2 regions of the Streptomyces sp. NPDC050164 genome follow, and region 2 is predicted to be linked to the other one. Evidence: predicted binding sites of a transcription regulator. Region 2 holds the regulator's gene; the other holds the start of a gene.
The links. The regulator HspR, encoded in region 2, represses chaperone genes until heat shock. The targets are predictions, from matches to a motif close to TTGAGNNNNNNNNNCTCAA.

Region 1: the regulator HspR is predicted to act here: its motif matches at 2,161-2,179, upstream of lon (endopeptidase La).

The regions. Positions count from the first base shown of each region.
Region 1 covers NZ_JBITJK010000061.1:23,294-39,071, forward strand. The annotation lists gene ACIBNA_RS42675 (spermidine synthase) at 1-375, opposite strand, end outside; gene ACIBNA_RS42680 (rhomboid-like protein) at 547-1,404, shown strand; gene ACIBNA_RS42685 (GNAT family N-acetyltransferase) at 1,373-2,026, opposite strand; gene lon (endopeptidase La) at 2,202-4,670, shown strand; gene ACIBNA_RS42695 (MarR family winged helix-turn-helix transcriptional regulator) at 4,845-5,336, shown strand; gene ACIBNA_RS42700 (protein phosphatase 2C domain-containing protein) at 5,354-6,139, opposite strand; gene ACIBNA_RS42705 (nitrate- and nitrite sensing domain-containing protein) at 6,496-9,348, shown strand; gene ACIBNA_RS42710 (roadblock/LC7 domain-containing protein) at 9,345-9,869, shown strand; gene ACIBNA_RS42715 (DUF742 domain-containing protein) at 9,866-10,288, shown strand; gene ACIBNA_RS42720 (GTP-binding protein) at 10,269-10,916, shown strand; gene ACIBNA_RS42725 (styrene monooxygenase/indole monooxygenase family protein) at 10,930-12,192, shown strand; partial or broken gene ACIBNA_RS42730 (NlpC/P60 family protein) at 12,156-13,369, opposite strand; gene ACIBNA_RS42735 (hypothetical protein) at 13,478-13,777, opposite strand; gene ACIBNA_RS42740 (TetR/AcrR family transcriptional regulator) at 13,788-14,441, opposite strand; gene ACIBNA_RS42745 (hypothetical protein) at 14,722-15,738, opposite strand.
Region 2 covers NZ_JBITJK010000016.1:59,706-75,483, reverse strand. The annotation lists gene ACIBNA_RS22060 (hypothetical protein) at 1-14, opposite strand, end outside; gene ACIBNA_RS22055 (hypothetical protein) at 17-199, opposite strand; gene ACIBNA_RS22050 (helix-turn-helix transcriptional regulator) at 316-1,335, shown strand; gene ACIBNA_RS22045 (LuxR C-terminal-related transcriptional regulator) at 1,332-2,318, shown strand; gene ACIBNA_RS22040 (LuxR C-terminal-related transcriptional regulator) at 2,281-3,318, opposite strand; gene ACIBNA_RS22035 (sugar ABC transporter substrate-binding protein) at 3,503-4,612, opposite strand; gene ACIBNA_RS22030 (heat shock protein transcriptional repressor HspR) at 4,884-5,336, opposite strand; gene dnaJ (molecular chaperone DnaJ) at 5,342-6,532, opposite strand; gene grpE (nucleotide exchange factor GrpE) at 6,569-7,225, opposite strand; gene dnaK (molecular chaperone DnaK) at 7,222-9,084, opposite strand; gene ACIBNA_RS22010 (MraY family glycosyltransferase) at 9,179-10,096, opposite strand; gene ACIBNA_RS22005 ((Fe-S)-binding protein) at 10,313-12,643, shown strand; gene ACIBNA_RS22000 (hypothetical protein) at 12,910-13,245, opposite strand; gene ACIBNA_RS21995 (helix-turn-helix domain-containing protein) at 13,783-15,066, shown strand; gene ACIBNA_RS21990 (flavoprotein) at 15,063-15,614, shown strand; gene ACIBNA_RS21985 (DUF5958 family protein) at 15,656-15,778, shown strand, end outside.

The sequences.
Region 1 (15,778 bases), on a different contig from region 2:
TTCGACGATGTGCGTGCGGGGGTCGGCGAGGGCCTCGGCGGAGAACGCGGAGAGCGGGCCGTCGAGATGCCATTGGACGATCGCGTGCTCGCGTTCCACGACCGTGATCCCTGCCCAGCGCGGGTCCGCCGCCGCGTGGGCGAGGGAGAAGCCGACGCCGAGTCCGCCGATCAGCACGTCCGGACGGTCCCGGCCGGCCAGGGCGTCCAGGGCGGCGTCGATCAGCCGCCGCTCCGAGCGGCCGTCGGAGGTGTCCATCAGGAAGCAGCCGTTCGCGATGATCTCCAGCCGGTCGCCGTGCCGTCGCAGCACGACCTCGCCGTGCGGGCCCTCGCGACGCTCCAGCACGCGGGGGATGTCGTTCGAGATAGGCATCCGAGAATCCTGGCAGGTGGGAGGTGTCCGGCGCCAAGAATTAGGGAGCGGCCGACGGGGGACGCGGTGGGCTGCTTTCAGGTTGCTGTGAATCGGCTCTCGCGTGGCGCCCGTCACAGACAGGGAGCGGAGGTGCGCGAAGTCTGGGGCATGACGGAAGGAGCGCCCGCCGTGGAACGCACCGCGCCGGCCGACGAGACGGCCACGCCGACGCCGACGGGCGCGCCCGTTTCCGATATGCCGGGGCTGCTGGACGGGGTGCCGAGGCAGCGGGCCGGCGGCCGGGAGCCGTACGGGACCGTGGCCCCGGGCGTACCGGAGCCCACGGCGGTGGGAAAGCCTGGGCCTCGACTCGGGGTGCTGCGGCCCTGGCGGCTGTTCCCCACTCCCACGGGTACGCCGTTCACCTTCGGGTACGCGGTCGTCCTCTGTGTCACCTCGCTGATCTCCGCCCACGCGGACCCCGCCATGGTGCACGCCCTTCTCCAGGGCTCCAGTACGGATGTGGCGCACCTGGTGCGGGCGCCGGAGCTGGTGCTGGTCGGCAGTGCGCTGTGGCTCGCGGGCGGGGTGACCTCGCCGTTCGCGATCGGGTTCGTGCTCGTGCTGACCGCGCTGGAACGGCGGATCGGCGGCCTGCGCACGGCCGGTGTCTTCCTGCTCGGGCACGTCCTCGCCACCCTGGCGACCGAGGTCCCGGTCGGGCTCGCGGTGCTGGCGGGGCAGCTCCCGGAGAGCTCGCTGCACCGACTCGACTACGGCGTCAGCTTCGGCGTCGCCGCCGGCACCGGCGCCCTGGCCGGTCTGCTGCGGCCCTGGCTGCGCGTGCCGCTGCTGGCCGGCTTCGGCGGGATGCTGCTGCAGGACCTGCTCGCCCTCACCGACCCGATGACGAACTGGGGGCATCTGATCGCCCTGTCCATCGGCGTCGCGACCTGGCCGGTGGTCCGGCGGTGGCGGAAGAGGCGTGCCGGCTCGGAGCCGCAGGGGAGGCCGTTCAGGTCCGCGGGCAGTGCTTCGCACTGGTGAGCAGGGCCACTACCTCCCAGCCCAGCGCCTCGTAGAGCCCTCGCCCCGCGGGCGTACCGGCAAGGACACCGGTCCGCGCCCCCTGCCGCACGGCGGCGTTCTGCAACGTCCGCATGACGAGGCTGCCGAGTCCCTTGCGGCGATGCTCCGGGGCCGTCTCGATCTGGTCGGCGACGGCGGTGGCGCCGGTCGGGGCGATCTGGCCGCGCGCCGCCAGGGAATCGTCCGGCGCGGCGATCAGTACGCGCGTCACTCCGCCGCGCGACCAGCTGCGCAGCCGGTAGCCGTCGGGCACGTCCGGGGCGTTCGCCGGGGCCGGCTTCAGCGGGACCGTCATCAGACAGCCGGGCTCGGGGTCGATCCACCAGGTGTCGTCCAGCCAGCCGGCGACCACCGACGGGTCCCGGAACGCCTTCAGCCACACCCCGGCCCCGGTCACCGCGCCGGCCACCTTGCGGACGGCCGTCTCGTCGAGGTCGTCGCCGGTCGCGCCGAACACATGCCGTGTGACGTGCCCGTTCGTCCCCACGTCGATCGTGCAGCCCCACGGCTCGGTCACGGGCGGAGCCGCCCCGCGCGACACGATCCACCCGTCCACCCACGCCTGCACGGTGCTGTCCACGCCGCCCCCTGGTAATAGGCACTTGCCGCTTTGATCTGTTACATCGCCCACTCTACGGCCCGGATCGCCCATGGCGTCACGGCCGATCGCTCACAGCGAACGACCGGTGGGGAACATCCGCTGGCTCTCGCGCATTGAGTCGGCATAGCTCAACTTGACTGCCGAAGGGGAGATCATGGCTTCGACGTCCACACCGCTCACCCTGCCCGTGCTGCCGCTCGACGGTGAGGTCGTGCTGCCCGGGATGGTGGTCCCGCTGGACCTGAGCGATTCCGAGGTGCGTGCCGCGGTGGAGGCCGCCCAGGCCGCTGCCCGGTCAACGCCCGGAAAGCCCCGGGTACTCCTGGTGCCGCGCATCGACGGGACGTACGCGAACACCGGTGTGCTCGGCACCGTCGAGCAGGTCGGCCGGCTGGCCGACGGCGACCCCGGCGCGCTGATCCGCGGCCGGGGGCGGGTGAGGATCGGTGCGGGGACCACGGGTCCCGGCGCGGCCCTCTGGGTCGAGGGCACCCGCGTCGACGAGACCGTGCCCGAGCCGCTGCCCGGGCAGGTCGCCGACCTGGTCAAGGAGTACAAGGCCCTCGCCACCGCCTGGCTGCGCAAGCGCGGTGCCTGGCAGGTCGTCGACCGCGTCCAGGCCATCGACGACGTCCCGGCGCTCGCCGACAACTCCGGCTACTCGCCCTTCCTGACGACCGATCAGAAGGTGGAGCTGCTGGAGACCGCCGACCCGGTGGCCCGGCTCAAGCTCGCCACCCAGCAGCTGCGCGACCACCTCGCCGAACAGGACGTGGCCGAGTCCATCGCCAAGGACGTCCAGGAGGGCGTCGACAAGCAGCAGCGCGAGTTCCTGCTGCGGCGTCAGCTGGAAGCGGTCCGCAAGGAGTTGCGCGAGCTGAACGGCGAGCAGGAGGGCGAGGAGTCCGACGACTACCGCGCCCGGGTGGAGGCCGCCGACCTGCCCGAGAAGGTCCGCGAGGCCGCGCTCAAGGAGGTCGACAAGCTGGAGCGGTCCTCCGACCAGTCACCCGAGGGCTCGTGGATCCGCACCTGGCTCGACACGGTCCTGGAGATACCGTGGAACGAGCGCACCGAGGACGCGTACGACATCCAGGGCGCCCAGGCCGTCCTCGACGCCGAGCACTCCGGACTGCAGGACGTGAAGGAGCGGATCACCGAGTACCTCGCGGTGCGCAAGCGGCGTACCGACCGGGGGCTGGGCGTGGTCGGCGGGCGGCCCGACCAAGGGGCGGCGCGAAGCGCCTCGGCTGAGGGTGGTGGCGGGCGACGGGGGGGCGGTGCCGTGCTCGCGCTCGTCGGACCGCCCGGTGTCGGCAAGACCTCGCTCGGTGAGTCCGTCGCCCACGCGATGGGCCGCAAGTTCGTGCGCGTCGCCCTCGGCGGCGTGCGCGACGAGGCCGAGATCCGCGGTCACCGGCGTACCTACGTCGGCGCGCTGCCCGGCCGCGTCGTCCGGGCCATCAAGGAGGCCGGGTCCATGAACCCGGTCGTGCTGCTCGACGAGATCGACAAGGTGGGCTCGGACTTCCGGGGCGACCCGGCCGCTGCCCTGCTCGAAGTGCTCGACCCGGCGCAGAACCACACCTTCCGGGACCACTACCTGGAGGTCGAGCTGGACCTGTCGGACGTGGTCTTCCTCGCGACCGCCAACGTCCTGGAGGCGATCCCGGAGGCGCTGGCCGACCGGATGGAGATCGTCCGCCTGGACGGCTACACCGAGGACGAGAAGGTCGTCATCGCCCGTGACCACCTGCTGCCGCGCCAGCTGGAGCGGGCAGGGCTCGACAAGGACGAGGTCGACGTCGACGAGGGCGCGCTGCGCAAGCTCGCCGGTGAGTACACGCGCGAGGCGGGCGTCCGCAACCTGGAGCGGTCGATCGCACGGCTGCTGCGCAAGGTCGCGGCCCAGCACGAACTGGGTGAGCGGGAGCTGCCGTTCACCGTCCGGGACGAGGACCTGCGCGCTCTGATCGGACGGCCACACCACGTGCCCGAGTCCGCCCAGGACCCGGCCGAGCGCCGGACGTCCGTGCCGGGCGTGGCGACGGGCCTCGCGGTGACGGGCGCCGGCGGTGACGTGCTGTATGTCGAGGCGTCGCTGGCCGACCCGGAGACGGGCGCGGCCGGGCTGACCCTGACCGGTCAGCTCGGGGACGTGATGAAGGAGTCCGCGCAGATCGCGCTGAGCTTCCTGCGCTCCCGCGGTGCCGAGCTGGAACTGCCGGTGGGCGATCTGAAGGACCGGGGTGTGCACATCCACTTCCCGGCGGGCGCGGTCCCCAAGGACGGCCCCAGCGCCGGCGTCACGATGACCACGGCCCTCGCCTCGCTCCTGTCCGGCCGTCTGGTCCGCACGGACGTGGCGATGACCGGCGAGGTCTCGCTGACCGGGCGGGTCCTGCCGATCGGCGGCGTGAAGCAGAAGCTGCTCGCGGCGCACCGGGCGGGCGTCACCACGGTGATCATCCCCAAGCGCAACGAGCCCGACCTGGACGACGTCCCGGCCGAGGTGCTGGACAAGCTCGACGTCCACGCCGTCACCGACGTCCGCCAGGTCCTTCAGCTGGCGCTCGCGCCCGCCACCGCGGACGCGGCGCCGGAGGTTGCGGTGGCCGCGTGACGGAGGCCATCGGATGAGGGAAGGCCCGGGTCCCGTGAGGGAGGCCCGGGCCTTCACCGTGTGGCGGCCCCGTGGACGCGCACCCCGTGACCTGCGGAATACTTGCCGAACTGCGGCGATGGCCGGGGATGGCGGAAAATGCAGGTAGCGGGCGACAACCGAGGCAGGGCTCACGTGCACCAGGACGGCAACGACGATGGACACCGGGACGCCTCTCTGGCCGGAACCGGCGTGGATCAGCCTGCCTTTCTGGCGCTGGAGCGGGAGCTGACCGTGCTGCTGCGGCGGGCCCGGGCCAGCCAGGGCGAGATGGCCCGGGAGGTCCACCCCGACCTGGAGTCATCCGCGTACGGCCTGCTCGTACGGCTGGACGAGTGCGGCAAGCAGCGGGCCACGGAACTCGCCGCCTACATCGGCGTCGGCAAGGCCACCATGTCCCGCCAGCTGCGCGCCCTGGAGGAACTCGGCCTGGTCGCCCGCGAGCCCGACCCCGCCGACGGACGCGCCTGGCTCGTCGCCCTCACCCAGGAGGGCCACGACCGGGTCCGCCGGGTGCGCGAGGCCCGCCGCGCCCGCTACGCCGGCCGCCTGGCCGACTGGGACACCCACGAGGTCACGGAACTGGCCCGGCTGCTGCACCAGCTCAACCGGGGCATGGAGAAGTAACAGCCGGTTCCGGGTGTTCAGAACTCGACGTACACGACCGTCGCGTCGTCGTGCGTCTTGCCCCGGCCCGGGAAGGAACCGGCCGAATCCGCTCGCTCCAGCGTCCGTACCATGTCCACCAGTGCCTGGGGTCCCTCCTTGCGCATGAGGTGGAAGCAGTCCGTCCAGTCGCCCTCCTCGAACCTCTCCACCCAGCGCGTCGCCCCGTCCGTCAGTGCGGCCAGGGCGCGTACGTCCTGGCGGGGCAGGGTTCCGGTCACCGCCCGGCGGGACACCGATGGGTCGGCCGCCGCCGTGAAGAAGCCGCCCTCCTTGTTGCGGAGCGTGGAGTCCACCAGCGCGACCGTGGCCAGGGCCGAGCGGGGGAGAAGGGCCAGCCGGTCGTCCAGGAAGGGCGTTACCACGCCGTCCGGGGACTCCACGAGGAGAGCCGAGTCCGACAGGACCAGGTACTCCACCGCCGCCGGGGACCAGCGGGCCACGACCACCGTGGCCTGAGGTGTGCGGGGGTGAGAAAGGTCACAGGTTGAGGCGTGTGCCTCGGCGGTACGCGCGATGGCACGGGACAAGGCGTCGACCAGAGGAACATCCGGGAGTGAAACGGTCAGTTCGGTCAGGGCTCCGCCGAGGCGCGCGGTGAACCAGGGGACGGAATGCAGACAACCCGTCCCACCCTTAGGCGGCGTGACCCCGTCCAGGACGACGACCGAACCACCCTGTCCGGAGGCCGGTAGTCCGACGCTGACGAAGTCCTCGTTGGGGCAGGCGGCGTCTCCCGGTTCCGAGGCGAGTTCAGTACGCATCCAGCCAGTCTGCACGAGCCCTTCATGAGGTCCGCAAAAAGCTGGCAATGGTTGCGGGACCGGTGCAGCCTTGCAGGTCAGACGCCCTGTTTGGGGTGGAATGCTTTGTTCCGGGAAAACTTGGTGGCGAATATTGCCACCGCCCGCCCACGGCGTCCAATTCGGCTTGCCGCGCAAGGCCGCTGCAAGGGCCAGCGGAACTTGCCCCCAACTCTCCTCCGGGGTTCACTCCTTCGGGTGGCGGGTCAGGTGATGCGCGTGCGCTGCCCACCGGCGCTGGGAGGGTCGGGAAGTGTATCTGGAGTACGCACCAGTTGACGGAGCGTCATCCGGGCCCATGAGTTCACGAGTCAGGAATGCGAGCACCGGTGCAGAAGTCGCGGCCTCGTCGCACAGGCAAGCAGACGGCCCCCGTTCAGGGCGCTGAGCCGACGCCCCCCACCGGCAAGGGCCGCCCCACCCATGTACGCAACCGGCTCATCGTGGCCGTGGCCGTGGTCGCCGCGGCCATCGCCGGTGCGGGCACCCCGTCCGTCCTCGCCGCCTCAGGGCAACTCCACGACTCGCAAGAGCTGGTGACGCTCGCCGAGCAGACGCAGGACGCGCTCGCCCTCGCGCACTCCCTCGCCGACGAGCGTGACGACGTCACCTCCTACATCGCGGCCGGCCGCCCCAAGTCCAAGGCGCCCTCCGAGCAGCGCAGCGCCCGCGTGGACCGGCAGGTCGAGGAGCTGCGCGCCGACACCGACACGCCCGCCTCGCTCCGCTCCGACCTCGACGCCATCGCGGCCGTACGCCGGGCGGCGCTCACCGGCAAGAGCAGCGCTCTCCAAGCGCACCAGGCGTACTCCACCGCGATCACCGAACTCCACCGGCTCGCCGAGCAGCTGGCGCAGCGGACGCCGCCCCGCGCGGGCTCCGGCGGCCAGGCCCTGGCCGAGCTGGACTCCGCCGTCCAGCAGGCCGCAGCGGCCCGGGGGCTGCTGCTGGCCGCCCTCAGCGTGCCGCGCGGCACCGAGACGGTCATCGACCCCGTCACCGGCCTGCCGACCGAGACATCCTCGGACGCCGACACCCGGCAGCGCGACGCCCTGAGCGCCGCCGCCCAGCAGGCCCGGCTGCGCTCCGACGCGGCCCTGGCCGACTTCCGCGACACCGCGCCCAAGCCGGCCCGTACCTCCTTCGACAACACGGTCACCGGCACCGAGGTCAACTCCGCCGAGAAGTACCTCGCCACGCTCACCGACCAGCCGGCCCTCTCCAGCGGCGAACTCTCCACCAACGCCAGGAAGCTGGACGCGGCCCTGTCCGCCCGCGTCGACCTGATGCGCGGCGTGGAGTCCGCCCTCTACGACCGCCGCACCAAGGACCTGGAGGCGCTGCGCGACGACGACGTCACCGCGCTGGAGATCCGCATCGCCGTCCTCGGCGCCCTGATGCTGCTCGCCGTCGGCGTCGCCACGGGCATGGCCCGCAGCCTCACGCGCCCCCTCGCCGTCCTGCGCCTGGGCTCCAAGCGCCTGGCCGAGGCGGAGGTTCCGACGGCCGAGGAACCCGTCAAGTTCACCGGCCGCAACGACGAGTTCGCCCAGGTCGTCCGCTCCGTCAACGCCCTGCACGCGCACGCCCTCACGCTCACCGAGCGGATCGCCACGCTGGAGTCCGACCGCAAGCACCTGGTCGGCCAGCGCCAGAAGATGGCCGACGCGCGCGAGGAACTGCGCGGCGAACTCGCCGAGTCCGCCGCCCGGCTGGAGCGGCTGCGCACGGCCATCGGCGGTACGTTCGTCAACCTCGCGCTGCGCACCCTCGGCCTGGTCGAGCGGCAACTGGCCGTCATCGAGAACCTGGAGGAGCGCGAGCAGGACCCGGACCGCCTCGCCACGCTGTTCAAGCTCGACCACTTCGCGACGGTCATGCGCCGGCACAGCGAGAACCTCCTCGTCCTCGCCGGCACCGAGCACGTCCAGCACGCCGCCGGGCCCGTGCCGCTGTTGGACGTCGTGCGCGCCGCGGTGAGCGAGATCGAGCGGTACGAGCGGGTCCGGATCGCCGCGCTGCCGCCGCACGCGCACATCGCCGGGTTCGCCGCGGACGACCTGTCCCACCTGATGGCCGAACTCCTGGAGAACGCCACCTCGTTCTCGCCGCCCGACCTGCCGGTCGAGATCTCCGGCTGGCTGCTGGAGAACGGCGAGGTCATGCTCTCGGTGCAGGACGAGGGCATCGGCATGACCGAGGACCGGCTGGAGCGTCTGAACGCCCGCCTCGCCGACTTCGACCCGGAGGCGCCGTACGACCAGGAGGGCGAGGAGGGTCTCGGCCTCGGCCTGTACGTCGTGGCCCGCCTCGCCCACCGGCACGGTGTGCGCGTGCAGTTGCGCGAGCAGAAGCAGGGCGGTGTCGCGGCGGTCGTCGTCCTGCCCCGCACGCTGCTGGCGGCGGCCCCGGCCGCGGCCGTCCCGGCCTCCGGCCCCCTCTCCGGCACCACCCACACCGTCGCGTTCCCCGGTGCCGACGCCGAGGCCAACTCCAACGTCCTGCACGGCCGCGCGAGCAACGGCGACCCGCTGGTGGCGCTGGCGGAGAAGGCGGTACGGCGCGAGGAGGCGGCACAGGAGTCCGCGGACCACACGGGGGTCGCAGAGCGCACGGAGGCCGCGGAGCACCCGGAACCGGCACCGGCGGAAGCCCCCGCCGAGACCACGATGGAGCTGCTGGCCCCGATTCCGCAGGACGAGCCCGCCCCGGCGGAGCACGCGCCCGCAGCCGCCGACGGCGAATCCGCCCCACAGGGGCCACCCGCACCCGACGATGAAACCCGCACGGGGGGTGCGGCTGGGAACGACACCGCCGGTGAGGGCCCCTCCCGCTCGAGCGAAGCCGAGAGTGGGGGAGAAGCCGAGGCGGAACACGAACGCGCCCCCGACGACCAAGAGGACCGCGTCACCGACAAGGGCCTCCCCAAGCGCACGCCCAAGATCACCGCCCCGACCGCCGCACCACGCCAGCGCAGCGGCTCCGTGGACGCCGAGGCCCTCCGCCGCCGCCTCGGCGGCTTCCGCCAGGGAGCCCAGGCCGGCTACCGCGAGGTGGAGGCGGAAATCGCCGAACGGACGGCCTCGCACCAGCGGCCGGACACCGGCGCGTCAGGACCAGCTGAATCCGAAGAAGCCACGGGGGGCACAGTCGAGGAGGCAAGCAGTTGACCGCTCCCAGTACCTTCGGACTGATCGGACTGAGTAGTGAGGCCCGCAACCTGCACTGGCTGCTGACCAACCTCGTCGAGGAGGTGCCCGGCATCCTCTCGGTCGCGGTCGTCTCGTCCGACGGACTGCTCCTGCTGTCCTCCGACGACCACCGCAACCAGCAGGCCCGGGAGGCCCTCCAGGCCCACGGGACCGAGCGGACCGGCCCACGCGGCTCCGCCGCCGACCTGGCCACCATCGTCTCCGGCATCGGCAGCCTCACCCTCGGCGCCGCCAAGCTGATGGACTTCGGCGGGGTCCGGCACACGATGGTCGCGATGGACGAGGGCAGCCTGTTCGTGATGTCCATCAGCGACGGTTCGCTGCTCGGCGTCCACGGTTCCGCGGACTGCGACATGAGCGTGGTGGCGTACCACATGGCGCTGTTCGTGGGCCGCGCCGGCCACGTCCTGACGCCCGAACTCCGCAGCGAACTCCGAAAATCCCTGGAGGATTCCCAGACGACGGGGAGTGCCCGATGAGCAGTACGCCGAAGCAGCACCTCCCGGTCCGCGGCGGCGACCGAAAACCCGCCCGGGTCCGCCCCTACTCGCTCACCGGCGGCCGTACCCGCTTCGGCCACGTCCTGCTGGTGGAGACGATCGTGGCGAGCACGGCCGCGCTGGACGCCCCGGAGGAGCGCAGGGAACTGACGAACGGGTCCCTGTCCACCCGCGTGATGCCGGAGCTGCGGGCCATCGTCGAACTGTGCCGCCGGATGCGTACGGTGGCCGAGATCGCCGCGCTGCTGAAGATGCCGCTCGGCGTGGTCCGCGTGCTCCTCAGCGACCTCGCGGACCAGGGAAAGATCCGTGTGTACGGGACGGGAACCGGCCATGGCACGGGCCGCCCGGACCGAGCTCTGCTGGAAAGGGTGCTGAGTGGACTCCGTCGTCTCTGACGCCGCTCGCGGCGTCATCGGTACATCCCCGTTCGCCCAGCCCGACGAGAGCATGCACGCCTGGGAGACGGACCGCACCCGCGCCCCCATCGCCACGAAGATCGTGGTGGCGGGCGGCTTCGGCGTGGGCAAGACCACGCTGGTCAGCTCCGCCTCGGAGATCACGCCCCTGCAGACCGAGGCGCTGATGACCGAGGCGAGCGAGGCCACCGACGATCTCACCGCCACGCCGGGCAAGACCACCACCACCGTGGCCATGGACTTCGGGCGCATCACGCTCGACGACGACCTGGTGCTCTACCTGTTCGGCACGCCGGGCCAGCAGCGCTTCTGGTTCATGTGGGACGACATCGTGCGCGGCGCGATCGGCGCCGTCGTCATGGCCGACACGCGCCGTCTGAAGGACTGCTTCCCGGTACTGGACTACTTCGAGAGCTCCGGACTGCCGTACGTGGTCGCGGTCAACCACTTCGACGGCAGCGAGCTGTTCGAGCCGGAGGACGTGCGGGAGGCCCTGACCATCCCGAAACGCATACCTGTCATGATCATGGACGCGCGTCGCCGGATCTCCGTGATCGAGACCCTCCTGGCCCTGGTGGGCCACGCGCTCGACGAAACCCCCGAGTAGAGGACAGCCCCGCATGCGGAAGATACTCGTCGTCGGAGCCGGTCAGTCCGGGCTCCAGATCGCTCTCGGCCTCCAGACGCAGGGGTACGAGGTCACCCTGATGTCCAACCGGACGGCGGACGAGATCCGCACCGGCCGGGTCATGTCGACGCAGTGCATGTTCCACACGGCACTGCAGCACGAGCGCGATCTCAAGCTGAACTTCTGGGAGTCCCAGGCCCCGAAGATCGAAGGACTCGGCGTCTCGGTCGCCGCCCCCGGCTCCTGGGCCGAGGGTCCCGCGGCACGTGCGATCGACTGGCTGGGCAGCCTCGACGGGTACGCGCAGTCGGTCGACCAGCGCGTGAAGATGGCCGGCTGGATGGAGACGTTCGCCCAGCGCGGCGGGCAGCTCGTCATCCACGGCGCGGCCGTCGGCGACCTCGACTACTTCTCCCGCACCTACGACCTGGTGCTCGTCGCGGCCGGCAAGGGCGAGCTGGTGCAGATGTTCGCCCGCGACCCGGAGCGCTCCCCCTACAGCGAGCCGCAGCGCGCGCTGGCCGTGTCGTACGTCCACGGCCTGGGCCCGCGCCCGGAGCACCCGGACACCGAAGGGGTCCGCTGCAACCTCGTGCCGGGCGTCGGTGAACTGTTCGTCATGCCCTGCCTGACCACCTCCGGCCGCGCCGACATCCTGTTCTGGGAGGGCATACCCGGCGGCCCGCTCGACGTCTTCAACGGCGTCAAGGACCCGGCGGAGCACCTCTCCCTGACCCTGGAACTCATGGAGCGGTACGTCCCCTGGGAGTACGCGCGGGCCACCAAGGTCGAACTGACCGACGCGGGCGGCACGCTGGCCGGCCGCTACGCGCCCACCGTCCGCAACCCCGTCGGCCGCCTCCCCGGCGGCGGGCTCGTGCTGGGTGTGGCGGACGTCGTCGTGGCGAACGACCCGATCACCGGCCAGGGCTCCAACTCCGCGTCGAAGTGCGCGGCCGCCTACCTCTCCTCGATCGTCGAGCGCGGCGACAAGCCGTTCGACGAGGAGTGGATGCGAGCCGCCTTCGACCGCTACTGGGCCACCGCGCAGCACGTCACCAAGTGGACCAACGCGATGCTCGCGCCGCCGCCGGAGCACATCCTGAACCTGATCGGCGCCGCCGGTGAGCTCCAGCCGGTCGCCGACCGGTTCGCCAACGGCTTCAACGACCCGGCCGACTTCGAGAACTTCTTCTACGACCCGGACAAGGCGCAGGCCTACCTGGTCGAGGTGTCGGGCGCGGGCGCCGCGTAGTCGCCTAGCTTTCGTGTCCCTCGTATCCCTCGTCCGACCCGTCCGTGGCCCCCTCGGGGAGCTCCGGTGGCTCGTAGCGCCGCAGGGGCTTCCCGTCCGGGTCCGGGCGGACGGCGCCCAGGACCGGGTTGGCCGCGATCGGTGACACCTTCACCTTCGCGCCCGGCCGGGGCGCCTGTACGACCATGCCGTCGCCGAGGTACAGCGCCACGTGCGTGGCCTCGGGGAAGTACACGACCAGATCTCCCGGCCGCAGCTCGGTGAGCGGGACCCGCTTCAGCCGTTTCCACTGCTCCTGGCTGGTCCGGGGGATGGGCGTGCCGGCCTCCGCCCAGGCCTGCGAGGTCAGGCCCGAGCAGTCGTACGTCTTCGGGCCCTGCGCGCCCCACTCGTAGGGCTTGCCGAGCTGCCGTACGGCGTAGCGGACGGCCCGGCCGCCCTCGGCCGACGGTCTGCGGACGCTGCTGCCGCCGGCGCCGCTGCTGCCGAGTGCGCCGGACGCCATGAACTTCTTCTGAGCCTTCTCGATGCCGTTCTTCTCGAACGCGGCCAGGGCTGTGAGCTGGTCGCGGCTGAGGGAGGAGAGCAGTTCCTCGACGTCGTGGAGCCGCTCGCGGATCTCGTCCCGTTCCTTCTTCCGCCGCTCGGTGAGGGTGAGCTGCTGGTCGAGGGCCTTGCGGGCCTTGCGGGCCAGCTCGTGGGCCTTCCGCTCGCTGCCGGTCAGCCGGCCGACGGTCTCGGCCCGCTCCCGCGCCAGCCGGCCGATCACACGGCCCTGGTCGATCGCGTGCTGCGGGTCGCGGGCCAGGAGCAGGCGTACGTACGGGGAGATGTCGGTGCTGCTCTGGTACTGCTGCCGGGCCAGGCGGCCGGCAGCGCCCCGGCTGTCGTGCAGGGAGAGCCGGGTGCGGGCGAGGGCGCGGTCCAGGCGGTCGGTCTCGGCGCGCTGCTTCTTCAGCTTCTCCTCGGTGGCGTTGTAGGCCTCGGTGGCCTGCTCGGCCTTCCGGTACAGCTGCTGAAGGTCCGTCAGGAGGCTTGAGACGGACGCGAGGTCCTGGGCGGAGGCGGGGTCCTGGGCGGGGCCGGGCTCCGGGGCTGCCGTGGCGGGGGTGGGGGCGAAGACGGTTGTTGCCGCCGTCGCCGCGATGCAGACCAGCCGCACGAGTCTTCCTGACATGCCATCACCTCCGATGTGGGGGCGGCCCTTTGGCCGCCGGACATTCGTGAGGATCAGGCGTGTGCGCGAGGTGCGCGCGGTGGGTGTGCGCGGTTCGGCGCAACGGGGTCACCCGTCGGCGTCGTCCCGCTTGCCGGGCGGCGTGGCGTCTGGCTTCGACCAGGGCCAGTTGGGCCGGCGGGCCGGTGCGCCCTCGGGGTCGTACTCGTACTTCCAGCGGTGGGTCAGTCCGACCCTGCCCTGTGCGCGGGGCACGCGGCGGTAGACCAGGACGGTGGGCGGGCCGCCGGCGGGGTCCGGGACGGGGATGCGGTACGTCTTGGGCGGGTGGCCGGTGATGCCGAGCAGGACGGGCAGGACCCTGCCGTCCATGGGGCCGCCCTCGAAGGGGGTGTCTTCGCTCTTCACGGGACCAGTGTCAGACATCCTCGGCGAGGGCCTGGACCAGGGCGTCGGTCTGCGGGTCTCGGCGGGCGGTCACCGACAGCATGGCCAGGAACTGCTCGACGAGCCAGTCGCGCAGCTCCTCGGCGGGGGGTTGCTTGTCCTCGTCGAGCCAGATGAGCGACGACGCCTCGACGGCGGTGATCCACATCCGGACGGTCATCCGCAGCCGAGGGCCGGGCTCGGTGACCTCCAGGTGCCGGAAGATGTGCTCGGCGGCGTCGCGGCGTACGCCGTCGACGATGGCGGTGGTACGCGAGGTCTCGACGACGCTGCCGCCCTGGAGGAGGGCGCTGAAGCCGGCGTCGTGCTCGTCGACGAAGGTGAGGTAGCGGTCGAGGGCGCGGGACAGGCGGGGGAGCAGGGCGCCGTCGCGGGGTTCGTCGAAGCAGTGCCGGAGCTCGTCGGCGGCGGAGCGGAGGGCGGCCTCGTACAGCTGCTGCTTGCCGCCCGGGAAGTACCGGTAGACCAGGGGCCGCGAGACCCCGGCCGCCTCCGCCACGTCGTCCAGGGACACGTCCTCCGGGGCGCGGTGCGCGAAGAGGTTCAGCGCGGAGGCCAGGAGCTGACTGCGGCGTTCCTCGACGCTGAGGCGCCGGTAGGCGGGGGTGGGGGCGGCTGGTGTCATGACCGGCAGCGTAACCGGGGGCGGGGAGCTGCGGGTGCCTCCGGCGGTTGGGCCGGGGTGCCTGCGGCGGCCTGCGCGGGTGCGGTGGGGGTGCGCGTCGCGCCTGCGCGGTGGTGGTGGGTCGGGGCCGCGCCGGGGGGTGTCCGTCCTCGGATCGGCGCGTGGGGCCGGACGCCGACTGACTGTCCGTTGACGCGCCAACCGCTGCGGGCGGACACCCCCCGACACGTCCCCTTCCGTAGGCCGGCGGGTGCGGCTATGTGGGGGATCGGGCCGTCCTCTAGCGGGCGTCGACGTGCTGGAAGTCCACGGCGGTGATCCGAGCCGTCTTGTCGGTCAGTTCGGCCAGGCCCTGGCCCTCGAACATGTCGGTGATGAGGACGCCCCTGGTGGCGCCGAGAGCGGACTGCTCGTCGTTGGGGACGAGTGCCGCGTTGGAGCGGTAGGCCTCCTTGAGCAGGGATTCCTGCTTGTGGGCGGCCGGGAACAGGGCGAGGACGCCGCCGTCGGCAGTCCGCAGGGCGTACACGCTCGGGTCGGCCGGGGACTTGGCGAAGAACTTCTCGGTGGCCATGCCGTCCGCCGCGCCCTCGGTGCTGCTCCGCTGGTAGGTCTTCTTGGCGTTCTCGACCGGCGTCGTGGAGGCCAGGGCCTTGCCCTCGTCCTTGCCGCCGGTCTCGAGGAAGTCCGCGTAGGCGGCGCCGATGTCGGAGGGGGCGAGCTTGCCGACCTTGGTGCCGGGGTCGACGGCCTCGGCGAGACCGTGACGGTCGACGGCGAGCTTCGGGGGCTCTTCGCCGTCGGCCCACAGGGACAGCACCATCTTGTAGGTGCCGCCCACCTTGTCGAAGACCAGCAGCACGCTGTTCTTGCTGTTCGCGCTGGACTTGGCCCGGACGGCGAACCAGGTGGCCGTGTCCTTCTTGGGGATGACGTACTCGCGGTCCCGGTAGGAGAAGGGCTTGGCGTAGGCCTTCTGCTCCTTCTCCGGCCAGGTCTCGAAGAGGGTGTAGGTGGCCTTGTCCATCGCGTAGACCTGACCCGCCTCGACCGTCCCCAGGAGCTTCTCGTCCTGCGCCGCGTTGGCCTTGTTGTTGACCTCCTCGTAGTGATCGGCGATCTTCTTGGCGGCGGCCTGGCTGACCACGCCCTGCGGGCTGTCATCCGCGCCGGTGGTCTTGCCGGAGTCCGAGCCGGCCTGGCCGCCGCACGCGGTCAGGGCAAGAGCGGTCGTGACCCCGACGGCAGCGACCTTGAGACGCGGCAGCCGTACGAGGCGGGTGGTGTGGGGGGACATGCGGTGGTGATCTCCTTCAGGGCCACGGAGGGTGACGAGT
Region 2 (15,778 bases):
GGTGGAGTGGTCACGGTCAGCTCCCGGCTTCGTCAGCAGCGGAACCCGCGGAGTTTCCACTGCTGGCGGCGTCGGCGTTCACCGCCACCGAAGGCCAGGTACTGTTCGCCCGCACCTCGTCCTTCGCGTCGGAGAAGCCCCCGAGCACCCCCAGGGCCGCGGCGGCGGAGAAGGCGGCGACAAGCACCGAGCGAAGCATTCTGCTGCACATAGTCGGCTTCGTCCTCACTTGAAGGTCCCCTTTTCCCCCGTCAGGTACGACGATGGCTCATTCGGGCACGTCATGGCCACAGAATCAATGCATCATGTTCCTGCATGTTCAGGACCCTGGGGGGTGCAGATTTGGGATCGAATCAGACTAATGCGACACATCCCCATCCGATTACGGAGTTGTGCGAGGAAGGCGGCCGTCTATACACCATCGCCCTGCGCGCCGGACGCCTGGCGCGCGAGGACGCCGACCCCGCTCCCTGCCTGATCGAGCTGGCCCTGCTCCACCCCGATCCCGACGACCCGACCTGGCTTCGCCCGGTTCCCCCCGTGGTCGCCCTCTCCCGGCAGCTCAACCCTCTGGAACAGGAGATAGCGGCGCGCAGGCGGCGGGCGGTCGAACTCGCAGAGACCTTTCAGCCGTTCATGACGCTCGGCGCCCAGATGGCCACGACCAGCGACTCCATCACCGTCCTGGAGGGCGGTGAGCGGATCAACGCCGCGCTGAACATGGCCACGGCCCAGTGCCAGAGCGAGATGCTCACGCTGCAACCGAGCGACCGGGTGTCCGAGCACAGCCTCCTCCAGGGGATGATGCGCGACAGGCCGTTGATAGAACGTGGCGTGCGGATACGCACGGTGTACCAGCACACGGCCCGGTACAACCCGGAGCAACTGGCTTACTCCGCCCGGCTCGCCGACGGCAAGGCGGAGTACCGCACGATCGACGAGCTCGTGGAGCGCCTGATCATCTGCGACGAGACCGTCGCCTTCATCCCCACCCGTGACGACCAGCAGGTCGCGCTGGAGCTGCGGCACCCGGGGATCATCCGCTACCTGATCAAGGTGTTCGAGTTCATGTGGAACCGTGCGGTCCCGCTGAGCGAGAGCACCCCCTACGAGATCGCGCCCGACGGCATAACAGAGATCCAGTACTCCATTGCCAAGCTCCTCGTTGAGGGCCACGTCGACGAGGCCATCGCCCGCCGCCTGGGCATGAACGTGCGTACATGCCGGGCCCACATAGCCAAGCTGGCCTCGCTCCTGGGCAGCGGCAGCCGAGCCCAACTCGGCTATCTCATCGCACAGTCGGGCATCCTGGAACGGGAGGGAGCGCCCGAGTGAGCGCGCCGCACCGCGAGCACGGCATGGAGGACCTGTGCTCCGCGGGCACGGAGCTGTACGAACGGGCCCTGCGCCAGGGGCAGCTGCCGGCGGAGGAAGCCCAGGCCGCCCCCTGCCTCGTCGACCTGGGTCTGCTGCACCCCGCCGTCGACGAACCGACCCGGCTGGAGCCCGTCGCCCCGGTCGTCGCGCTGCACCGGCTGCTGCGGACCTCCGAGGAGCGGATAGCGAGCGAACGGCGGCGTGAGGCACGGCTGGCCGAGACGTTCGGCTCCCTCATGAGGATGGCCGGCCCACACCCCGCGGTCACCGACACCCCCACGATCCGGCTGCTCACCGGCACGGAGCGGATCAACCAGGCCATCACCGAAGCCATGGCCGAAGCCTCTGAGGAAACAGCCACCGTCCAGCCCCGCGCCGGACTCACCGGCGAACGCGGCCAGGTGGCCGACGCCACGGCGTTCGGCCGTGACCAGGCCGCGCTGGACCGCGGCTGCCGCCTGCGCACCCTGTACCCGCACACGATGCGCCACTTCCCGACGATCACCGCCCGTCACGAGCGCCTGAAGGGCGACGTCGAAGCGCGATCCCTGGACGAAGTCCCCGACCGTCTCATCCTTGTCGACCGCACCGTGGCCTTCGTGCCGGCCGACAAGGACGACGCACTCGCCCTGGAGATCCGGCAACCGGCCGTAGTCGACCACCTGGCCACCACCTTCGACCGCCTCTGGCGCCTGGCCACCCCCATGTTCCCCGAAGCCGCACCCGAGCCTTCCCCAAAGGGCATCACCGCCCGCCAGCGCGCCATAGCCGCCCTCCTCACCGAAGGCCACACCGACGCCGTCATCGCAGACCGTCTCGGCATGAACATCCGCACAGCCCGCGTCCACATCGCCAAGCTCGCGGCGACGCTGGGCAGTCAGAGCCGGGCGCAGCTCGGGTTCCTCATCGCACGCTCGGGGATTCTTGATCAGGGATGCTGAGGGACGCCGCCGAGCGCGGCTGTCCGTCCAGGCCCACCTGGGCGATCCGCACCCCCAACTGCGTACGGCTCGCCGCCCCCAGCGTCTCCGACAGCCGGGCGATGTGCGCCCGGCACGTCCGCACGCTTATCCCCAGCCGCTCCGCGATCACCGCGTCCTGGTGTCCCTCGGCCAGCAGCGCGGCGATGGACTGCTCCCGGTGGGAGATGCCCTCGATGCCGGTGTCGGGGAGCGGGGCGGTCAGGGGGATGGCGAGGCGCCACAGCCGTTCGAACACCGTGACCAGGTACTCGACGATCGCCGGGTGCCGTAGCTCCAGGGCCATCGTGCGGTCGGTGTTGGCGGGGATGAAGGCCACCGTCCGGTCGAAGAGGATCAGCCGGTCGATCACCTCGTCCAGCGTGCGCGCCTCCACCGCGTCGCCCATCAGCTCCAGGTAGTTCAGCAGCCCGTGCCCGTGCCGGGCGACATGCGTGTACAGGTCCCGCATCCGCACGCCACGGCCGCGCAGCGTCAGCGCCCGGTGCAGCCCCTCGGAGAGTTCCGCCTCGCGCCGGATGCCGCCGGGCTGCACGGTGAGCACCTCGGTCGTGCACGCCTGGGTCGCCTCGTCCATCGCGGCCTGGATCCGGGCGAGGCCGTCCAGCACCCGGATCGCCGAGCCCTCGCCCGCCGACGGGGCCGGCTGCACGTGGCGCCCCAGCCCGGCGTACCACTCGAACGCCGCGACGGCCGAACCCACCCGCCGCTGACTCGCGCTGACCTCGTCGTACATCCCGCGCAGCAGCCGGGTCATGACCTCCTGCGGGGAGGTCGGCACCAGCCAGTCCATGTCGTCGGGGTCCGGGTGCAGCAGGGCGAGTTCCAGCAGGCACGGCACCGGATCCGCGTCCCGGCGCGGCACGCGGCCCCGCCGTACGGCCCGGGAATACACGCGATCCCCGGCCTCGCACAGTCGGTCAGCACCATGTGGATGCTCCTCCGCCCCGTGCCCGGCCATCGCCCATCCCACCCCCGGTTTCGCCGTCCTTCGCAGCGCAACTATGCGCGGACGGGACCTGCTCCGCAACACGGCTCCCCGCGCCGCCCTCGCCGGAAACCACCGGTGACCACCGGATGCCGCCGGATCCCTCCGGGGTGAGGAGGAGGCATCCAGGGAGAGCGGAAGACGACGAACCAAGCGGTTACTTCAGGCCGATCGCCTGGCAGGCCGCCTTGTACTTCGCCGTGCAGATGTCCGCCAGCTTGTAGACCTCGTCGGCCACGACCGTGTCCTTGATGTTGGCCTTCGTCAGGGCGACCACCGGCACGAGCTGGGCGGGGATGCCCTTGTGGGTGGGGCTGTCGACCTTGTCGCGGGCGAGGGCGGCGAACTGGATGTCGCGGCCCTGGACCTTGGCCACGGCCATCTCCGCGGCGTTCTCGGCCTCCTGCGGGTACGACTTGTACACGCTCATGTACTGCTCACCGGTGATGATCCGCTGCACGGCCGGGAGCTCCGCGTCCTGGCCGGTGATCGGCGGCAGTTCGGTCACGCCCGCGGCCTCCAGGGCCTTGACGATGCCGCCGGCCATGCCGTCGTTGGCGGAGTACACCGCGTCGATGTTGTCCTTGCCGATCTTCTCGATCGCCTCGGCCATGTTGGCCTGCGCGTTCTCCGGCTTCCAGTCCTTGGTGTCGAAGGACTGCGCGATCGTCACCTTGCCGTTCAGCTCGGACATCGCACCGGCCTTGAACTGCTTGGCGTTCGGGTCCGTCGACGAGCCGTTCATCATGACGATCTTGTCGGAGAGGCTCGCCTTCTCACCGATGGCCTCCAGCAGGGTGCGGCCCTGGACCTCGCCGACCAGTTCGTTGTCGAAGGAGATGTACGCGTCGATCGGGCCCTCGGCCAGCCGGTCGTAGGCGATGACCGGGATGCCCGCGTCCTTGGCCTTCTGCACGCCGCCCGCGATGGCGTGCGCGTCGACGGCGTCCAGCAGGATCACGTCGACCCGGTCGTCGATCATCTTCTGCAACTGGTCGGCCTGCTTGTCCGCGCTCGCCTCGGCGTTCGCGTACTCGACGCGGCCCTGGTCGTTGGTGAGGGACTCGACCTTCGTCTTGATGATGGGGTAGTCGAAGTTCTCGTACCGCGTGTTCGCCTTCTCCGGGAGGAGCAGACCCACCGTGATGTCGTTGCCCTTGGTCGGGCTCGCGTCGTCACTGCTCCCGGTCGCGTTGAGCACGCCGCAGCCGGCGAGCGTGACGGACATCGTGGCCGCGGCCACGGATATGGAGATACGACGACGCATGCGGAGCTCACTTCGCGTGTGATTCGGACGTGGGCACACCTTTGTGGCCCATGTGACTGAAAAGCCAACGCGGACGCGCCCCCAGCGTCAAGCGGAACCACTTAACGAGATGACAACACCACGCTCCGCGAGTGTTGTGAAGGCTCTGCGGAATCGTCTCCAAGTGCCATGCACCATGCAGTCATCCACGGGAGACCCGGCGGAAAACGGCCCAAGACGTACGAAAGGGGCCGGGAGTCTCCTCCCGGCCCCTTTCACAGGCGTACGCGCGTCAGTCCGACTGCTGCTGCCGCTTCGGCCGCCACACCACCAGCGCGCTGGTCTGCTGGACCTCCTGGTACGGCACCAGGTCGCGGCGGTACGACGCGTGCACCGCCGCCTCGCGCTGGCGCATGGCCGCCGCCGCGCCGTCGAGCGCGTCCTCCAGCTCGGCCACGCGGGCCTGGAGCGCGGCGACCTGGTTCTCCAGTTCGATGATGCGCTTGATGCCGGCCAGGTTGATGCCCTCGTCCTGCGACAACTGCTGGACGGTGCGCAGCAGTTCGATGTCCCGGGCCGAGTAGCGGCGACCCCGGCCCGGGGTGCGGTCCGGAGACACCAGGCCCAGGCGGTCGTACTGACGCAGGGTCTGCGGGTGCAGGCCGGACAGCTGGGCCGCCACCGAGATGACGTAGACCGGGGTCTCCTCGGTCAGTTCATACGGGTTGCGTCGACGACCGTCCATCTGACTCATGCTCCCTTCGCGGCCTGGAACAGCTCCGCCCGCGGATCCTCACCCGCGGTCGCCTCGCGATACGCCTGGAGTGCGTCACGAGCCTTCCCCGTCAGGTCCTTCGGAACACTCACCTCCACGGTGACCAGGAGGTCGCCGCGGGTGCCGTCCTTGCGGACCGCGCCCTTGCCCCGGGCGCGCATGGTGCGGCCGTTGGGCGTGCCCGGCGGCAGCTTCAGCGTGACGGGCGGCCCGCCCAGCGTCGGCACCCGGACCTCGCCGCCGAGGGCCGCCTCGGCGAAGGTCACCGGGACGGTGACGGTGAGGTTGTCGTCCTTGCGGCCGAAGACCGGGTGGGAGTCGACGTGCACGACCACGTACAGATCGCCCGCCGGGCCGCCGCGCTCGCCCGGGGCTCCCTTGCCGCGCAGCCGGATCCGCTGGCCGTCGCTGACGCCCGCGGGGATGCGCACCTGCATGGTCCGCGAGGACTTGGCCCGGCCGCTGCCCTTGCAGACCTCGCAGGCGTTCTCCGCGATCAGGCCGCGGCCCTTGCAGTCCGGGCAGGGGTCGGTGAGGGAGAAGCCACCGCCGCTGCCCCGGGCGACCTGCCCGGTGCCGACGCAGGTCGGGCACACGCGCGGTGTGCCGTTCTTGTCGCCGGTGCCCGAGCAGGCCTTGCAGGGCGACTGCGAGGACATGCGCAGCGGGACGGTCGCGCCCTCGATCGCCTCCGTGAAGCTCAGCGTGACCTCGGACTCGATGTCCTGGCCGCGCCGCGGATGCGTGCGCGTCCCCGGTCCGCCCGCGCCGCCACGGTTGAACAGGCCCCCGAAGACGTCACCGAGTCCACCGCCGAAACCGCCGGCGCCCTGGCCGCCCGGGGCGCCCGGGGCGCCCCCGAAGAGGTCACCCAGGTCGAAGTTGAAGGAGCCGCCGCCCGCGCCGGGCCCCGGGCGGAAGCCGCCGTTGCCGAAGAGGGCGCGTGCCTCGTCGTACTCCTTGCGCTTCTTGGGATCGCCGAGGATGTCGTTGGCCTCGGAGATCTCCTTGAAGCGCTCCTCCGCCTTGACATTGCCCTTGTTGGCGTCCGGGTGGTACTCGCGGGCGAGCTTCCGGTACGCCTTCTTGATCTCGGCCTCGGTGGCGTCCTTGGGGACGCCGAGGACCTTGTAGTAGTCCTTCTCGATGAAGTCCTTGGTGCTCATCCTCGACGCCCCTCCTTCCCTTCGTCCGCTATGTCGTCAGCCCTCTTCCGGGCCACCGCTCTCCTTGTCGTCGGCTTCGGCGGTCTCGTCCGCCTTGACCGTCTGTGCCCCCGGCTGGGGCTCGGCCACCGCCACCCGCGCGGGGCGGATGGTGCGCTCGCCGATCCGGTACCCGGGCTGCAGAATCGCCACGCACGTCGTCTCGGTGACGTCCGGTGCGTAGCTGTGCATCAGGGCTTCGTGGATCGTCGGGTCGAAGGGCTCGCCCTCCTTGCCGAACTGCTGGAGGCCCATCTTGGCCGCGGTACCTTCCAGCGACTCGGCGACGGACTTGAAGCCGCCGACCAGTTCGCCGTGTTCCCGCGCGCGGCCGATGTCGTCGAGTACGGGCAGGAGCTCGGTCAGGAGGTTCGCGATGGCGATCTCCTTGACCGCGATCCGGTCACGCTCGACCCGGCGGCGGTAGTTCTGGAACTCGGCCTGGAGGCGCTGGAGGTCCGCCGTGCGCTCGCTGAGCGCCGTGCGGGCCTGGTCCAGCTGGGCCACCAGAGCCACGTCCTGGCCCGTGTCCCCGGCCGGGGCTGCCGCCTCCTCCGGGGAGGAGGCGGCAGCCTTCGGCTCGGCGTCATCGGAGGTGGCGCCGGAAGGGACGTCGGGCTGCTGCTCGTCGAAGCCCGGGGTCTCCTCCGTCACGCGGCACCGTCCTTCCGCTCGTCGTCCACGATCTCGGCGTCGACCACGTCGTCGTCGGCCTTGGCGTCACCGGCACCGGCACCCGCGCCGGCTCCGGCGGAGGCGCCGTCGGCGGCCTGCGCGGCGCCCGCGTCGGCGTACATGGCCTGGCCGAGCTTCTGCGAGACGGCCGCGACCTTCTCCGTGGCGGTGCGGATCTCGGCCGTGTCCTCGCCCTTGAGCTTCTCCTTCAGCTCACCGACGGCTTCCTCGACCTCGGTCTTGATGTCGCCGGGGACCTTGTCCTCGTTGTCCTTGAGGAACTTCTCCGTCTGGTAGACGAGCTGCTCGCCCTGGTTGCGGGACTCGGCGGCCTCGCGGCGCTTGTGGTCCTCCTCCGCGTACTGCTCGGCCTCCTGGCGCATGCGGTCGACCTCGTCCTTCGGCAGCGAGGAGCCGCCGGTGACGGTCATCTTCTGCTCCTTGCCCGTGCCCAGGTCCTTCGCGGTCACGTGCATGATGCCGTTGGCGTCGATGTCGAAGGAGACCTCGATCTGCGGGACACCGCGCGGCGCCGGGGGCAGACCGGTCAGCTCGAACATCCCGAGCTTCTTGTTGTACGCCGCGATCTCGCGCTCGCCCTGGTAGACCTGGATCTGCACGGAGGGCTGGTTGTCCTCGGCCGTCGTGAAGATCTCGGACCGCTTGGTCGGGATCGTGGTGTTGCGCTCGATGAGCTTGGTCATGATGCCGCCCTTGGTCTCGATACCGAGGGACAGCGGGGTGACGTCGAGGAGCAGGACGTCCTTGACCTCGCCCTTGAGGACACCGGCCTGCAGGGCGGCGCCGATGGCGACGACCTCGTCCGGGTTGACGCCCTTGTTGGCGTCCTTGCCGCCGGTCAGCTCCTTGACGAGCTCGGCGACGGCGGGCATACGGGTCGAGCCGCCGACCAGGACGACGTGGTCGATCTCGCTGATGGAGATGCCAGCGTCCTTGATGACGTTGTGGAACGGCGTCTTGCAGCGCTCCAGGAGGTCCGCGGTCAGCTGCTGGAACTGGGCGCGGGTGAGCTTCTCGTCGAGGTGCAGGGGGCCCTCGGCGGAGGCGGTGATGTAGGGCAGGTTGATCGAGGTCTCGGTGGACGAGGACAGCTCGATCTTGGCCTTCTCGGCGGCCTCGCGAAGACGCTGCAGGGCCATCTTGTCCTTGCCCAGGTCCACGCCGTGGCCGGACTGGAACTGCTGGACCAGGTAGTCGACGATGCGCTGGTCCCAGTCGTCACCACCGAGGTGGTTGTCACCGTTGGTGGCCTTCACCTCGACGACACCGTCGCCGATCTCCAGCAGCGAGACGTCGAACGTACCGCCACCGAGGTCGAAGACCAGGATGGTCTGGTCGTCCTTGTCGAGGCCGTACGCCAGGGCGGCCGCGGTGGGCTCGTTGACGATGCGCAGCACGTTCAGACCGGCGATCTCGCCGGCCTCCTTCGTGGCCTGGCGCTCGGAGTCGTTGAAGTACGCCGGGACGGTGATGACCGCGTCGGTCACCTTCTCGCCCAGGTAGGACTCGGCGTCCCGCTTCAGCTTCTGCAGCACGAAGGCGCTGATCTGCTGTGGGTTGAAGGGCTTCCCGTCGAGCTCGATCTTCCAGTCGGTGCCCATGTGCCGCTTGACCGACCGAATGGTCCGGTCCACGTTGGTGACCGCCTGACGCTTGGCCACCTCTCCGACGAGCACCTCACCGTTCTTGGCGAAGGCGACGACGGACGGCGTGGTCCTGGCGCCCTCGGCGTTGGTGATGACGGTGGGCTCGCCGCCCTCCAGAACGCTGACGACGGAGTTAGTCGTGCCCAGGTCGATGCCGACCGCACGTGCCATGGTTGATTCCTCCAGCTGACTTGAGTGGAACGGACTCAAGTGTGCACGACGGCTCCCAACCGGTCAACAGAGCTGAGTCGACCGGGCTCAAGTCTTATCCGCTCCTTACACGCAACGGCGCTCTGGCCTGCGGCGATACGGTGCGTCGATCGGCGTATACGGGAACACGGGAGAGGGCGAACACGGCCACAAGAGCCAATCCGGCCACCCACCACAGGGCGTCGCCCCCGACCCACCCGGCGTGCGCGAGTACCCCGACGAGCACACCGGAGAACGCCCCGGCCCCCAGCAGGACAGTCGCCCCCGGCACGGTCAGCCCGAGCCATCGCAGCCGGTGCGCCAGATGATCGGGCCCGCTCCGGAGGACGGCCCGCCCGCCCAGCCGCCGCGACAGCAGCACCAGCACGGCGTCGGCGCACACCACGGCGGTCAGCGCGAACAGCACCCCGGCACTCTCCCCGACCCCGAACCCGGCCCGTGTGTACACAGCCCCGGCTGCCAGCACGAACCCCGCGGACATCGACCCGCACGCCCCGAGCGCGGCCCGGGCGGGATGCCAGTCGCGCAGGAGGAACCCGGTCAGCGCGGCGGCCAGCACGCTCATCAGCACCGCGATCCCGTCCATCACCTCCACGGCCGCACAGGCCGCCACCCCGAAGGCGGTCAGCACGCCCGCGGACCCCGCGAGCCCGTCGGCGTGATCGAGCCCCCGGAAGGCGAAGGTCACCCCCACGACCCACCCGGCGGCGAGCAGCCCGCCCCCAATCCCGGTCTCGCCGTACGGCGCGACGCACGCCGCCGCCACGGCCGTACCGGCGACGAGCACCCGGCGCCGCAACCGCCACACGTCGTCGACGAGCCCGAGCACGGCGACGACACCCCCGGACAACGGCACCTCCCCCTGCCGCCGCCGGTCGAGGACGCGAAGGCGCAGGGCGGGGGCCCGGAGGAGGGCCGCGAGCAGGGCGGCGAGGAGAAGGGCGGTGGCGGCGGCGACGATCCCGTAGAGCACGGATATAAGTTAGGCGTCACTATGACAATTCGGTACGAATAACACGAGTTTCTGAGGCAACCCTCAGCGATTCAGATCACTGCCCACCCGGCTACAGTGCGGCGGAGGATAGGGGTAGTCTCAGACGGACTGCATAAGTTACCGCTTAGTAATCTCGGGGAACTTTCCAGAGAGACAAGTTCCCCCGACAAACCCTCGCAGGCCCGAGGAGCCCCCATGCAACTCGCCGCGATCATCGTGTCGCTGGTCTTGACCGTGGTCGGCGTCGCGCTGCTCGCACGCGCGATCGGCCAGTTCGTCCGGTACTTCAAGCTGGGCCAGCCCGTGCCCGCCGGTACCCGGACCGACAACCCCTACCAGCGCAGCGTGACCCTGGTGAAGGAGTTCCTCGGCCACACGCGCATGAACCGGTGGGGGATCGTCGGTGTCGCCCACTGGTTCGTCGCCGTGGGCTTCCTGACACTGCCGCCCACCCTGGCCCAGGCCTTCGGCCAGCTGTTCCAGGCCGACTGGGTGCTGCCGGTCATCGGCGACTTCCTGCCGTTCGAGCTGTACATCGAGTTCATCGGCGTGATGACGGTCCTGGGCATCGCGGTGCTCATGGTGATCCGGCTGCTGAGCCTGCCCTCGCGGGCCGGCCGCAAGTCCCGCTTCGCCGGTTCCAAGGCCGGCCAGGCGTACTTCGTCGAGTACGTCATCCTCACCATCGGCCTGGCGATCTACGTCCTGCGGGGCCTGGAGGGCGCGCTCCACCACGTCGACCACTACGAGGCCTCGTACTTCGCCTCGTACCCCCTGGTCCTCGCCTTCGAGGGCCTGTCGGTCACGGCGCTGCAGAACCTGGTCTACCTGGTCGCGATGATCAAGATCGGCACCTCGTTCATCTGGATGATCGTGGTGTCGCTCAACACCAACATGGGTGTCGCCTGGCACCGCTTCCTCGCCTTCCCGAACATCTGGTTCAAGCGCGAGGCGACGGGCGGGACGGCGCTGGGCGCGCTCCAGCCCATGACCTCCGGCGGCGAGCCGATCGACTTCACCGACCCGGGCGAGGACGACGTCTTCGGCGTCTCCCAGGTCGAGCAGTTCTCCTGGAAGGGCCTGCTGGACTTCTCCACGTGCACCGAGTGCGGCCGCTGCCAGTCGCAGTGCCCGGCGTGGAACACGGGCAAGCCGCTCTCCCCGAAGCTGCTGATCATGTCGCTGCGTGACCACGCGCACGCCAAGGCGCCGTATCTGCTGGCGGGCGGCGGCAAGACGATGGAGGGCGAGGAAAAGGCGTCCGAAGAGCAGCTGGCGGGTGTCCCGGCGTCCGCGCTGGCGGAGGCCGAGCGCCCCCTGGTCGGCACGCTGGAGGACAACGGCGTCATCGACCCGGACGTCCTGTGGTCCTGCACCACCTGCGGTGCCTGCGTCGAGCAGTGCCCGGTGGACATCGAGCACGTCGACCACATCGTCGACATGCGCCGCTACCAGGTGATGATCGAGTCCGCGTTCCCGTCCGAGGCGGGCACGATGCTCAAGAACCTGGAGAAGAAGGGCAACCCCTGGGGCCTGGCGAAGAAGCAGCGCCTGGAGTGGCTCAAGGAGGTCGACTTCGAGGTCCCGGTCGTCGGCAAGGACATCGAGGACCTGTCCGAGGTCGAGTACCTGTACTGGGTCGGCTGCGCCGGCGCCCTGGAGGACCGCGCGAAGAAGACCACGAAGGCCTTCGCCGAACTCCTCCACATCGCGGGCGTCAAGTTCGCCATCATGGGCGGCGACGAGAAGTGCACGGGCGACTCGGCGCGCAGGCTCGGCAACGAGCCCCTGTTCCAGGAGCTCGGCATGGAGAACGTCATGGCACTGAACATGGCGTTCGGAGAGGAGATGGACGACGACGGCAAGGTCGTCCCGGAGTCCGCGAAGCCCAAGTCGGCGAAGAAGATCGTCGCCACCTGCCCGCACTGCCTCAACACCCTCGGCAACGAGTACCCGCAGCTCGGCGGCGACTACGAGGTCATCCACCACACTCAGCTGCTCCAGCACCTGGTGGACGAGGGCAAGCTCATCCCGGTCACCCCGGTCGAGGGCATCATCACCTACCACGACCCCTGCTACCTGGGCCGCCACAACAAGATCTACACGCCCCCGCGCGAGATCATCGCCAGCGTCCCCGGCATCCGCAACGAGGAGATGCACCGCCACAAGGAGCGGGGCTTCTGCTGCGGTGCGGGTGGTGCGCGGATGTGGATGGAAGAGCGCATCGGCAAGCGCATCAACAACGAGCGTGTCGACGAGGCGCTGTCGGTGAACCCCGACATCGTGTCGACGGCGTGCCCCTTCTGCCTCGTGATGCTGACCGACTCGGTCAACGGCAAGAAGAACGACGGCAAGGCGAAGGAGTCCATCCAGGTGGTGGACGTGGCCCAGCTGCTGCTGGACTCGGTGAAGACGCCGGTGTCCGCGGAGGGCGAGGGCGACGACGGTGACGGCGACGACGGCGGGGAGCCGCCGGCGGGGGCGGCGGACTCGGAGAGTGCGCCGGAGCCGGAGCCGGTGAAGTAGGCGGTTGCCGCGGGTTGTTCTTGACGCCCCCTGTCCCGGGTTTATCGGGCAGGGGGCGTCGACGTTTCCCGCCGCCTACAGGCCGCAAGGACTCTCGCTGTCGTACCTGTGACAGGCGCATTCACAGCGTCGCTGGAGCAGGATGCCGAAGGCGAAGGGTAGGGGTAGGTCGCGGGTCTGGCGGCAGTGGGCGTGCAGGTCTTGGTAGCCGGGGCGGGCGGCGAGGGCGCACTCGGGGGACGAGGGCGGTTCGGAGGCCGCAGCCCTCATCGGCCGGACCGCTCCTGAATGCCGCATGTCCTCTCCTTCCGGCTCTCGGCGATGCGCAGCGAGTCGCGAAGGGCTTCGGTCAGGCGCTCGGCCAGGAAACGCAGTTGATCCTCGGTGGCGTTCGTCAGCATGTCGGCTGCGTAGGCGAGAAGGTGGGCGCCCATTTCGAGCTGGACCTCTTCTGCGATGTCGGCCAGACGAGACACGCGTCCACCCTCGTCGTCCGTGATCAGGAAGCACGGCTTGGCCTCTGTGCCCGTCCATGGCAAGAGACGAAGCTTGCGGCGTGGATGAGGGCTCTCGGGCTCAGCTGCATCGGCCTCCGTTGCCATCAGGCCACCTCCACACCGTGGAGCCAGTAAGGCCCTGCTGCTGGCGACCGCGCGGCGAGCCAAGCCGGTTCATGACGCCGTTGCCGCTGCTCGTGAGCGACGAGGTAGGGACGCACGGCAACCGTGGAGGAGCCGTCGATACGCGTGTCCAGGCCGTATGGACTGCGGTGAGCGGGCAGAGAAGCGGGGGCAGGGAACGTCGGAACGGCATACGAAGGCAGCGAAGAGCTCGACGCCCGGTGATGCTTGCCGGGCGGTGTGGCCATGAGCCCCCCCAGGCAATGAGGCGGCGAATAAGGTCAGTCATGTCGTCAGCTCCATCGGGTTCAGCTGGTGACCACGCCCCCGGACGGCTCGACCCGTCGCGGGGGTTCTGTGGCAAGTGCGACGCTTCAAGCAACCACCAGGCCAAGCTGAACGGCGGGCTTGGGAGCAGCGGCAGCATCAGTTATGCAGAAGCTGCATGAGGGTGAATCACTGCTGATCTACGCTCGTTTGAAGAGGCAGGATCGGCGACGGCGAAAGGGTCCGTGGCAGATGGCCGGAGGACACGAGGCGCCACAACGGATCGGCGAGGTCATCCGTCAGGCAAGGGTGTTACAGCGACGCTCGCAGAAGAACGTCGCCGCCGCACTCGGTTACCACCAGTCCAAGGTGAGCCGCTTGGAAAGCGGCCGGGGCACGGACGACATGAGCGTCCTTCGGGCTATCGCGCAGGAATTGGAGATTCCGCCCCACAAGTTGGGGTTAGCGCCCGTGCCACCCTCTCGTACCGCCGCTCCCGAGCCGGATGGGGTGCAACGCCGCACGTTCCTCGCCGCCGGCATCGCCGCACTCGGGGTGGCGTCCTCCCCCGCCGCTACGCGCGATGCCCTCGTCCAGGCTTTGCTGCCTGGATCGACTGTCGCGGCTGACCCTGTTCCCCGGGCTGCGCCGAACGTAACTTCCCTGCGGAACCGGGTAGGTGCGGCCCGTCGGCTGTTCCACACCTGCGACTACGCCACGCTGGAGCGCATTCTGCCTGGAGTGATCGCCGACCTCCGGTGCGCCTCCGACGTCGGCACGATCGACGCTTCAACGCTGTCCGGCCTGCTCGCAACGGCCTATCAGACCGCTACGAGCCTCCTGCTCAAGCAGCACGATCAGGGCAGCGCCTGGCTCGCTGTCGGCCGGGCGATGGCAGAGGCCGAACGCTCGGGTGATCCGGTCGTACTTGCCTCAAGCGTCCGCGTTCAGGCCCACGTCCTGGCCCGCGAGAAGCACACCACTCAGGCCGTCGCCCTCGTCCGTCATACCGCCGACCAGTTGTCGGGCTCGTACGATCAGCGCTCACCGAAGTACCTCGCAGCAGTGGGGCTGTTACTGCTCCGCGGAGTCACCGCATCGAGCAGCGGAGGCGACCGTGCCGCTACGGCGGAATTCCTGACAGAGGCCAAGGAAGTCGCGCGATACGTCACACTCGACCAGCCCGACGCATGGGCCAACTTCTGCCAGACCAACGTCGCCCTGCACGAAGTCAGTGCATTGGTGGCTCTCGGAGATGCAGGACTTGCTCTGCAGACAGCACGGCCCTTCAGAAAACGCCCCATCCCCGTACCGGAACGCCGGGCGGCGCTGTGGGTGGAGATCGCTCGCGCCCACAGCCAGCTAGGACGCCTCGCTGATGGTTACCAGGCACTGCGCATGGCCGAAACGTGTGCGGCTCAGGACGTACGCCGCCCCGCCATCCGCCACCTGGCAGCGGACATGGCCGCCCGTGACCACCGACGTACCCTGCCGGAACTGCACCGCTTCAGCCACCGACTGGGAGTTCCCGCGTGACCGAGTCCAGCGTGCAGGGCAAGAAGCCCTTCTTGTACGTCGTCGTGTGCGCGGCCGGAGTCGCCGGTGATGTCGGCAAACTGATTACCCACGCACAGGAACGGCATTGGGACGTAGGCGTCATCGCCACTCCCCAAGGCCTCGGCTTCCTGGACGCAGAGGCGATCCGATCCCAGACCGGCTACCCGATCCGCTCCGCCTGGCGCACCCCTGGAGAGACCCGCTCGCTCCCACCCGCCGACGCCATCGCGGTCGCCCCGGCGACCTTCAACACGATCAACAAGTGGGCCGCCGGCATCTCGGACACTCTCGCCCTGGGAATCCTGTGCGAGGCATACGGCATGGGCATCCCTACGGTCGCACTCCCCTACCTGAATGCGGCCCAGGCTGCGCACCCCGCCTACCAGCGGAGCCTGGAACAACTGCGGGAGATGGGCGTCCATATCGGCTCCTACGAACCTCACCGTCCCAAGGCCGGTGGTGGCGCGGATCGCTTCCGTTGGACGGAGGCCATCGACATTTTGGTCTCTCGCGCCGACGCGCTGTGAATCCCTGCGCGTACCGTCGGTCTGAACCGAGGAAGTGGAAGTTGTACGCACATGAGGTGATCCTGAACGAACTCGCCCAGGGACTCAGACCGACGGCCGAGGGCGTCGAGTGGTTCGAGGCCCTTCCGGAGGACGACCAACGCAAGGTCCTGCACACGCTGGTG